DNA from 2 places in the Thioalkalivibrio sp. ALMg9 genome. Region 1 is predicted to be linked to the other one. Evidence: predicted binding sites of a transcription regulator. Region 1 holds the regulator's gene; the other holds the start of a gene.

Region 1 (4,827 bases):
CGTGCCCCGAATTCGGCGGCGCCTGCCTGGCCGGCCGACCCCGAGCTCACCGCGATGCGCCAGGAGTTGCGTGACCTGCGAAGCCTGATGACGCGTCAGTATGCGGAGAGTGACGAGGCCCGCTGGGCCGCCCGTCATCCGCTGGCGGCAGAATGCAAGGTCCGCCTGATCGACCGCGGCTTTAGTGAATCGCTGGCGCGCAGCCTGGCGGGCAGCATCCTCGATGACAGCTCCCCCGAGCAGGCTTGGGAGCGTCTCCGCGCGCGGCTTTCGGGCGCGATTGCCACGCATCGCCCGGCGATCCTGGACGAGGGTGGGCTGCTGGCGATGGTGGGTCCGACCGGTGTCGGCAAGACCACCACGCTGGCACGGATCGCGTTGCGCCAGATCCGTCGGATGGGACCGGATTCGGTTACGCTGGTGACCCTCGATAGCCAGCGCATCGGTGCCACACGGCAGTTGCAAGCCTTTGCGCAGATGGCGGGGATTTCGGTGCGCGTGTTGCAGAATGCGCGCGAACTGCGCGATCTGGCGCGGCGCGTGGACGATGGCCACCTGATCCTGGTGGATACCGCTGGGCAGGCGCCGCGCGCGGTGGAGGAGGAGTCCCTGTTCGCGCATCTGCCGCCGGATATCCGCGCCGAGAGCTGGTTGGTCGTGTCGGCCACGACCCAGGGCAGTACGTTGCGGCGGGTGCTGGAGGCGTTTCGCAAGGCGGATCCCTCGGCGCTGGTGCTGACCAAGCTGGACGAGGCAGAACAGCTGGGCGAGGTCCTGTCGGTGTTGCTGGACCAGCACCTGGGACTTGGGTTCGTGAGCGATGGCCAGCGCATCGCCGAGGATTTTCACCGGGTTGATACGGGGTATCTGACCCGCCTGGCACTGGACGACGATGCCGAGGGTGCGCGGGCGGGTGGCAATGCCCGCGAGACCTGGGCCGCCGAACGGCTGGCCGAAATGGAACCGCCGCGACGCTCGCGCTCGCCTCTGCGCCCGGCGCAGGGGACCGAGCCGGCCACACTGGAACTGATTCAGCCGGTTGGAAAGGGGCGTTATGCCACGCACTAACAAGCCGTTGAAGGTCATTGCGGTCGCGTCGGGCAAGGGCGGGGTCGGGAAGACCAACGTGTCGGTCAATCTGGCGGTCGGCCTGGCCCGGTTGGGCCGCGAGGTGATGCTGTTCGATGCGGATCTGGGCCTGGCCAACGTGGACCTGTTGCTCGGGATGCGCCCGGAGCGCACCCTGCACGACCTGGTGACCGGCGCGGTGGACAGCCTGGACGATGTCCTGGTCCAGGGGCCGGACGGGGTGAAGGTGGTCCCGTCGGCCTCCGGTATCGCGGCGATGGCGAACCTCACGCCGGCGGAGCACGCAGGGCTGATCCATGCCTTCAGCGCCTACCGCAAGCCGCTGGATGTCCTGATCGTGGATACCGCTGCGGGCCTGCAGGAGTCGGTGACTTCGTTCTGCCGGGCGGTACAGGAGACCCTGGTGGTGGTCTGCGACGAGCCGGCTTCGATTACCGATGCCTATGCCCTGATCAAGGTGCTGCATCGTGACCACGGGCTGCGGCGTTTCCGCATGGTCACGAACATGGTCAGCGGACGCGAGGGGGCGGAGCGGCTGATGCAGAAACTCAATACCGTCTGCGGCAAGTACCTGCCGGAGGTGGTCCTGGACCTGGCCGGCTATATCCCCATGGACGAACATCTGCGCAAGGCCGTGCAGAAAAGGGCGCCGGTGGTTCAGCAGTATCCCGGCAGTCCGGCCGGCAAGGCGTTTGCCGACCTGGCACACACGGTGGATCGCTGGCCAGTCGGTGGGGGTGACCACGGGGGCGTCGGGTTCTTCGTGGAACGAATGCTGCAGAGCGCATGATGACGACGCGTAATCGACTTTCCGGCTACCAGGCGACGTCCACCGCGACCGGTGGACACGAGAAGCTGATTGCCGATCACGTTGAACTGGTGCATCGCATTGCGCACCACCTGATGGCCCGTCTACCGGCCTCGGTCCAGGTCGATGACCTGATCCAGGCCGGCATGATCGGTCTGCTGGAGGCGGCGCGGCAGTTCGAGGGCGGGCAGGGGGCGACCTTTGCCACCTACGCCGGAATCCGCATCCGCGGTGCGATGATCGACGAGTTGCGTCGCAGTGACTGGACGCCACGTTCGGTGCATCGCAACAGCCGGCGTATTGCCGCCGCGATCCAGAGTGTCGAGGCCCGCGAGGGGCGTGCGGCGCGTGGGAGCGAGGTGGCGGCCGAGCTGGACGTGCCTATCGATGACTATTACGACATGCTCAAGGACCACGCCGGGGCCCATCTGTTTGCACTGGACGATCTGGGTGGCGGGGATGACGGGGCCGATCGCGTGATCGAGGGGCAGGAAGTCTCGCCGTCGCGTAGCCTTGAGGCTGGCGAGTTTCGCGAGGAGTTGGCCGAGGCCCTTGGGGATCTGCCTGAACGCGAACGCCTGGTGCTTTCGCTGTATTACACCGAAGAACTGAATCTGCGCGAGATCGGGGCTGTTCTGGGCGTGACCGAGTCGCGCGTGAGCCAGATTCGCAGCCAGGCGGTCATTCGGCTGCGCGCGCGCATGGGGTCGTGGCTCGAAGACGGCGCGGCTTTGCAGTTATTCTAAAACTCACCTTACGAATCCCGGAGTGACGTGTGGACAAGGGAATGAAAATTCTCATCGTGGACGATTTTTCCACGATGCGGCGCATTATCAAGAACCTCTTGCGCGATCTTGGCTTCAATAATACGCAGGAAGCCGACGACGGCAGCACCGCGCTGCCGATGCTGCAAAATGGTGATTTCGACTTCCTGATTACCGACTGGAACATGCCCAACATGCCGGGCATCGACCTGCTGAAGGCCGTCCGGGCGGATGCCAACCTGAAGTCGATGCCGGTGCTGATGGTGACGGCCGAGGCCAAGCGCGACCAGATCGTGGAGGCCGCGGAGGCGGGTGTGAACGGTTATGTGGTCAAGCCGTTTACCGCCGAAACGCTGAAGGAAAAGATCGACAAGATCTTCGAACGTATTGAAGCACAGGGCTAAGGATCGCCCGGTGGTGAATACGGACGACGTCCGTCTCGCTTGCGCGGGTGGGCGTGACCCGGCTCCTTCGGCGCCGTACCAGCAAGAGGCTCCTCATGACTGAACAGGAACACCCCCCACGCGACGGCCAGCTCGAGCTGGCCCGACAACTGGTGCAGACGCTCGAGGCGGGCGACGACGCGGCGGCGCGCGCGCTGGTGCAGGATCTTGCGCGTCCTTACGACCGCGAGCTCTTCGATGAACTGGGCAAGCTGACGCGCGACCTTCACGAGGCCTTGCAGAGTTTCCGTGGGGACTCGCGTCTGGTGGAGCTGACGCAGGCGGAGATCCCGGATGCGAAGGAACGCCTGAACTACGTGGTCACCATGACCGAGCAGGCCGCGCACGCCACGATGGGCGCCATCGAGTCGAGCCTGCCGATCGCCGAGTCGTTCAGCCAGCAGGCGGCCGACTTGACCGCCAAATGGACGCGGTTTCGCAACCGGCAGCTCTCGGTGGACGAATTCCGCGATTTCGCGCGTGAGCTGGACAGCTTCTTCGGGCAGGCGGGCGAGGACGCCGAGGAGTTGCGGCGGCTGCTCTCCGAGGTGCTGATGGCGCAAAGTTATCAGGACATTACCGGCCAGGTGATTCGCCGGGTGATCCAGTTGGTGACTGACCTCGAAGAGAACCTCGTTACCCTGATTCGGCTCTCCAGCGGGCGCATGGAGCAGGTCGAAGCGGCCGAAGCGTCTCTGGAACGTGGCGAAGAAGACCGCGAGGCGGACCGCAAGGGTCACGGCCCCAGTGTGCCAAAGACTCAAGATTCCAGCGCAGATGTCGTTCAAGGACAGGACGAGGTGGACGATCTGCTATCAAGCCTGGGCTTCTAGCAGTGCCCCCCATACGACTGGCGCCACGGGACCGGAGAGACTGAATGGCCATCGACCCCAATGACGAAATCCTTCAGGACTTCCTGATCGAGGCCGGGGAACTGCTGGAGGGGCTCAACGAGCAACTCATCGACCTGGAACAGAACCCGGACGACCGGGATCTGTTGAATGCGGTCTTTCGAAGCTTCCACACCATCAAGGGGGGCGCCGGGTTCTTGAGCCTGGATGCGCTGGTGACGGTGTGTCATCACGCCGAGGACGTCTTCAATCTGCTGCGCAACGGCGAACGCCGTGCCGATAGCCATCTGATGGACACCATGCTCCGCGTGCTGGACTCCCTGAACGTCATGTTCGGGGATCTGCGCTCCGGAGTGGACCCGACCCCCGCCGATGCCGCGGTGGTCGAGGACCTGCGGCGCATGGCAAAAAACGAAGACGTCGCCGGAGATACCGCCGGGGCGCCGCCCGCGCCTGAACCGGAGCCCGTCCCCGAGCCACAGGCCTCGGCCCCCGGCGACGCCATGGTGGGCGGCGGGGAGGAGATCACGGACGACGAGTTCGAGGCCCTGCTGGATACGTTGCATGGTGACGGGGCCCCGGCACCCGTGGACGCGGCCGTGCCGGGCGACGCCGGGGCCAGCGAAGACTCGGGCGGTGATCTGATCAGCGACGACGAGTTCGAGAATTTGCTGGACGAGTTGCAGGCCAAGGGCGGAGGTCCGGCAATGCCCGAACCGGCTGCGGACGACCCTGCGGATCCACTGCCGACCGAGCCCGCGGCCGTGGCGCCCGAGCCGGAAAAAGCGGTAACGCCGGAACCGGCGGCCGCCGGTGGGCAGGGCGGCGGTAGTGCCCGCGCCGGCGGGGCCGAGGCCGGTGGGCGCTCGGCT
Region 2 (4,827 bases), 310 kb from region 1:
ATACGGCGTCGCGCGCATGGCACCATACACACCGACTTCCGGCCACCCGTCGCCGCTCCGGGCTTGCCGGGCGGCGACGCGGTTCCGCCCGACCGGTCATTCGGCCTGCTGACTCTCGCGCCCGGTCTGATCCAGTACGGCATTGGCCAGCTCATCGGGATTGAACTTGGAGAGAAAGGCATCCGCGCCCGCGCGCTTGACCATGTCGGTATTGAACTCACCGCTCAGCGAGGAGTGCAGCAGCACCTTCAGGTCCTTCAGCGCGGTGTTGTCCCGGATGCGCGCGGTCAGGGTGTAGCCGTCCATGCGTGGCATCTCGATATCCGAGATCACCATCTCGATCTGGTCACCCACCGGCCCTTCCGCGGCCTTCTGTTCAAGGAAATCCAGTGCCTCCTGGCCATCCTTGAAGACGTCGTATTCGAAACCGAGGCCCTTGATCGCGCCCTCGATCTGCTTGCGCGCCACCACCGAGTCATCGACGATCACGACCTTGCGCCCGCTGGCCTCTCTGGCGTTCTCGCGGATGGATGGCGAGACCTCGCTGGGCAGCGGATTGACGATGGAGAGCACCCGTTCGACGTCGATGATCTCGACCAGCTTGTTGTCGATCTCCGTGACGGCCACGAGGAAGGATTCGCGCCCGGTTCCGCGCGGGGGCGATTTCACATCCTGCCAGTTCACGTTGACGATGCGATCCACCGCCGACACCCAGAAGCCCTGCACCGAACGATTGAACTCGGTGACCACCACTTTCTGCTCCCCGTTGTCGACCGCCCCGACGGCGCCACGCAGGCCCATCGCTCGCGCCAGGTCAATGATCGGCACGGTACCGCCACGCAGCGACGCCACCCCGCGCACCACGCTCATGGAGCCGGGAATCTGACGCAGCGGTGGCGACGGAATCACCTCGCGGACCTTGAAGACATTGATCCCGAAGGTCTGCGACCCGCCCAGATGGAACAGCAGCAGCTCCATGCGGTTCTGCCCCACCAACTGGGTTCGCTGATTCACATCGTCAATGAATTGACTCATCGTGCCGCTCTCCTTGCCCCGATTGCTCTAGGCACCGGACAGGCCTCAAAGGCCAAGTGTGCACCGCGCAACCCCGGCCTGTCATTTGCATTCGCGCGCATGCGCCTGCTGGCGCCGCCTCATGGTGATAACGGCCGCCCGCGACGGGCCTTGAATGCACGCGTGGCGCCGGATGATCAGTCATTGGCACGACATCTGCATGTTTTTGCGTACTGAAACCGCACGCGATTCGCTCGACAACGACGCAAGATCCGTCAAACCCGAGCCATTCGCGCACAGTCCGACGCCCGCACCGACCTGGCTGCGCAGGACAGGACAAAACAGGACCGCGACATGAACCAGCGCCGACACATTTCAGAATTTTCTTCCGCTTCCAGGGAGACGCTGATCCGTTCGCTCGTTCGCGTTGGGGCCCTCTTCGTTCCGGAAAAAGGCGGCCGGTCCGGTGCCTCGCCAGCGAGCGCAATCGACTCGAGCGCAAACGTGCGAACCCTTCCGCGTCTCCTTGCCGGAGTCGCCCTCTTGTTCACCCTGGTGCTGCTGTCTACCAGCGTCCGGGCCGAAGTGCACCCGGTTGACGACATCCGTCACGCCGCCGAGCAGTTCCTGATTCAGGAACTGGGCGTTACCGATAGCGAGGAGGATGTTTCCATCGAGATTGGCCAGCTCGACAAGCGTCTGCGCCTCGTCCCCTGCACGGACGGCCTGGAAGCGCGTTTCCCACCCGGCGGGCGGCGTGACGGCAACACCGCTGTCCATATCCAGTGTGCCGGCCCGGTGACCTGGCAGTTATACGTGCCGGCAACCGTCGAACGTTACGCCGAAGTGCTGGTTGCGAACCGCACCCTGCCGCGCCAGCACACCCTCTCGGCGGGCGACCTGCGTTTCCAGCGAATCGAGACCTCGCGCCATGCCGGCAGTTATCATGAGGAAAAGAATGCCCTGATCGGCCAACAGACCCGCCGCAGCATCCGCCCGGGTCAGATCATCGGCACCCAGCACGTGAGCCCGCGCGAGATCATCAGTCGCGGCCAGCGGGTTACCATCCTGGCAGAGAACGGCTCGATCGCCATCCGCATGCAGGGCGAAGCGCTGGAGAACGGGACGCTCGGCGAGCGAATCCGCGTCAAGAACGCATCCTCCGGGCGCGTCGTCGAAGGCGAAATCCAGGCCTCCGGCCACATCCGGGTAGCGCTTTGAGGCCTCGCCACACCAGGCACGCCGATGATTTTCGAAGCGGACTGTGAAGCCCGTTACACTTTTCCGCCCCCGGGGCCTACAGTTTCAGCACCGCTGGCCGTAAACAATTGCAGCACAGTTACAACGACAGGAAGGCATCATGGATATCAAGGGCCTCAACACGAACAGCCTGCGCCCCGACAGCCAGAATCCCGGGGTAAAGGGTCGCGACGAGTCCGGCAACACGACGAGCCGTGCGCCGGCCTCCAGTAACGCATCGGCGCCAAACAATGATTCGGTCACGCTCACCGGGGCCGCCCAGGCGATGAATGCCGCGGCCGGCGCGGGTGACACCGCACCCTTCGACGCCGCCCGCGTTGCCGAACTGCGCGAGGCGATCTCCAGCGGCAATTATCCGGTGGACAACCAGCAGCTGGCCGATCGCATGATCGACCTCGAAAGCCTGCTGCGCTAACCCGGTCTATCGCCCATGAATGCCGACGCGCACCACAAACTGCAACGCTCGCTCGAGACCTCAATCCGGCTGGCTCATCAGCTGGAAGAGAGCCTGCTACAGGAGACGCGCGCAGTCGAAGCGCGCCAACCCGATACGCTGCAGGACGTGGTGACCGGCAAGCAGACCCTGCTGCATGAGCTGGAAACCGAGACCCGCAACCAGCAAGGCCTGGTCGAGGCCGCCGGCGAGGCCTTCAGCCCCGAGGGCGTCGCGCGCCTGTTCTCGAAGATGGACGATGGCGTAGTACTGAACGACCTGTGGCAAGCCCTGCGCCAGTCCATCGAACGCTGCGACACTCTGAATCAGGGCAATGCGCGCCTGATCGACCGTGACCGCCAGCGCGTGGAACTCTCCATGCAGATCCTCCGCGGCGAGGAAACCGGCCCCGCGGCCACCTACGACCCGTATGGCCGCGCCCGCCCCGGAAGCCGCGGCGGACGCCAGATCACCCAGGCCTGAGAGCCCGGTCCTGGTGGAGGCTGGCTTTTCGCGGCATCCACCAGTACCTTGCGTCCTCACACTTTCCTAACACTTCGGACGCATGGACGACACCGACTATACCGTCGACAAGCCGGACCGGATTGCCGGCATCCTCAAGGACCTCGACCACAAGCTCACCGTCGTGAGCGTTCGCGTGGATACCGACGGCCCCCTGTACACCTCGGCCCTGGTCCGTCTGGACCCAGCCGCCAAGGAACTCTTTCTCGACGAGCTGACCCCGCCTCGGGCGCACCAGCAGGTCCGTGCCGGCATGGACTTGCGCGTATTCGCGGCGCTGCGCGGGGTCGCAGTGCGATTCGGCACGCACGTATCACGCATCGAGCAGGAGCAAAAAGGCGCGCTCTACGTCTGCACCTATCCGGAGACTTTGCACTACCTGCAACGCCGCGAAACGTTCCGCGTGCACATTCCGATGGCACAGCGCCCTCAGATCGAACTCCATGCGAAGGCCTGGAGGGATCCCGTGATCGGCGAGGTTGCCGACCTCTCTGCCCAGGGCATGTGCATCGAGCTGCCCACCACCCTCCTGGATGCGCTTGAGGAGCAGGCGAACCTGGCCTTCGAGAACCTCTTGCTCCCCGATGTCAGGGAACGCCTTTCCGGGAACCTGCGTCTGGCCAACCGTCGCCGCAGCACACGTGATGGCTTCGAGTTTGCGGGCTTCGAGATCGTCGGCATGACCCAGTGGATGGAACGCCAGACCAACATCGCCCTGCTCCATTACCAGCGCGAGGCACGCCGCCGCTCGATGGATTGAGCCTGAGCCCAGGCGACGCCGCAACCTGCAACCCCGAACACAAAAAAGGCCGCTTGAAGCGGCCTTTTTTGATCGTTCCTGTTTGGTCGGGACGGCAGGATTTGAACCTGCGACCCTCTGCACCCCATGCAGATGCGCTACCAGACTGCGCCACGCCCCGAAGCCGCGAACTATATCCGATTCCCCGCCTTCACGAAAGCGTCGGCCACCCCATTGCAGCGAGATCCGTGCGGACCATTCGTGTCAAGTACACCGAGAGTGGCGTATTGATGCGATTCGCTACGCTCATCGCATCCTACAGAGGGGGAATTTCGAATTGGAGTTGGGTTCAGACGGACACCGTAGGATGCGACGAGCGTAGCGAATCGCATCAACACAACGCCCGGAAGCCACCCCCGCAGGGTCGGAGCCTCAGGCGCGCAACACGCGCAGAACCGACTCGAGCTCGGAGATGGTGTCCTGGATGATCTGCTGGGCCTGCTGACGATCACCCTTGGCCTCGTCGCCCGAGAGCTTCTGACGGGCACCATTGATGGTGTAGCCCTCTTCGTACAGCAATGCGCGAATCTGACGGATCAGGATCACGTCCTGACGCTGGTAGTAGCGGCGGTTGCCGCGCCGCTTGACCGGCTCCAGCATCGGGAATTCCTGCTCCCAGTACCGCAGCACATGCGGCTTGACCTGGCACAGCTCCGCGACTTCGCCGATGGTGAAGTAGCGCTTGCCCGGGATGGCGGGCAGTTCCTGGTGGTTACTCGCCTCCAGCATAGCTCTCTACCCGCTCGCGCAGTTTCTGTCCCGGCCGGAAGGTCACCACACGACGCGCGGAAACCGGAAT

The links. Region 1 encodes FliA, which starts transcription of late flagellar genes. Its sites were predicted from a motif close to GCTAAAGTTNNNNNNNNNNCNGCCGATA; they were not measured.
Region 2: a site for FliA is predicted at 2,311-2,338, ahead of flgM (flagellar biosynthesis anti-sigma factor FlgM). Genes of this name have one in related genera too.

Annotation. Positions count from the first base shown of each region.
Region 1 covers NZ_AQYC01000009.1:509,332-514,158, forward strand. Annotated here, with positions in the region: gene flhF (flagellar biosynthesis protein FlhF) at 1-1,068, shown strand, start outside; gene F792_RS0111500 (MinD/ParA family protein) at 1,055-1,879, shown strand; gene F792_RS0111505 (RNA polymerase sigma factor FliA) at 1,876-2,643, shown strand; gene cheY (chemotaxis response regulator CheY) at 2,685-3,065, shown strand; gene F792_RS0111515 (protein phosphatase CheZ) at 3,161-3,937, shown strand; gene F792_RS0111520 (chemotaxis protein CheA) at 3,982-4,827, shown strand, end outside.
Region 2 covers NZ_AQYC01000009.1:821,505-826,331, forward strand. Annotated here, with positions in the region: gene F792_RS0112960 (chemotaxis protein CheV) at 97-1,035, opposite strand; gene flgA (flagellar basal body P-ring formation chaperone FlgA) at 1,558-2,235, shown strand; gene flgM (flagellar biosynthesis anti-sigma factor FlgM) at 2,375-2,689, shown strand; gene F792_RS0112975 (flagella synthesis protein FlgN) at 2,705-3,190, shown strand; gene F792_RS0112980 (flagellar brake protein) at 3,273-3,989, shown strand; tRNA gene F792_RS0112985 (tRNA-Pro) at 4,073-4,149, opposite strand; gene F792_RS0112990 (MerR family transcriptional regulator) at 4,401-4,757, opposite strand; gene F792_RS0112995 (integration host factor subunit alpha) at 4,741-4,827, opposite strand, start outside.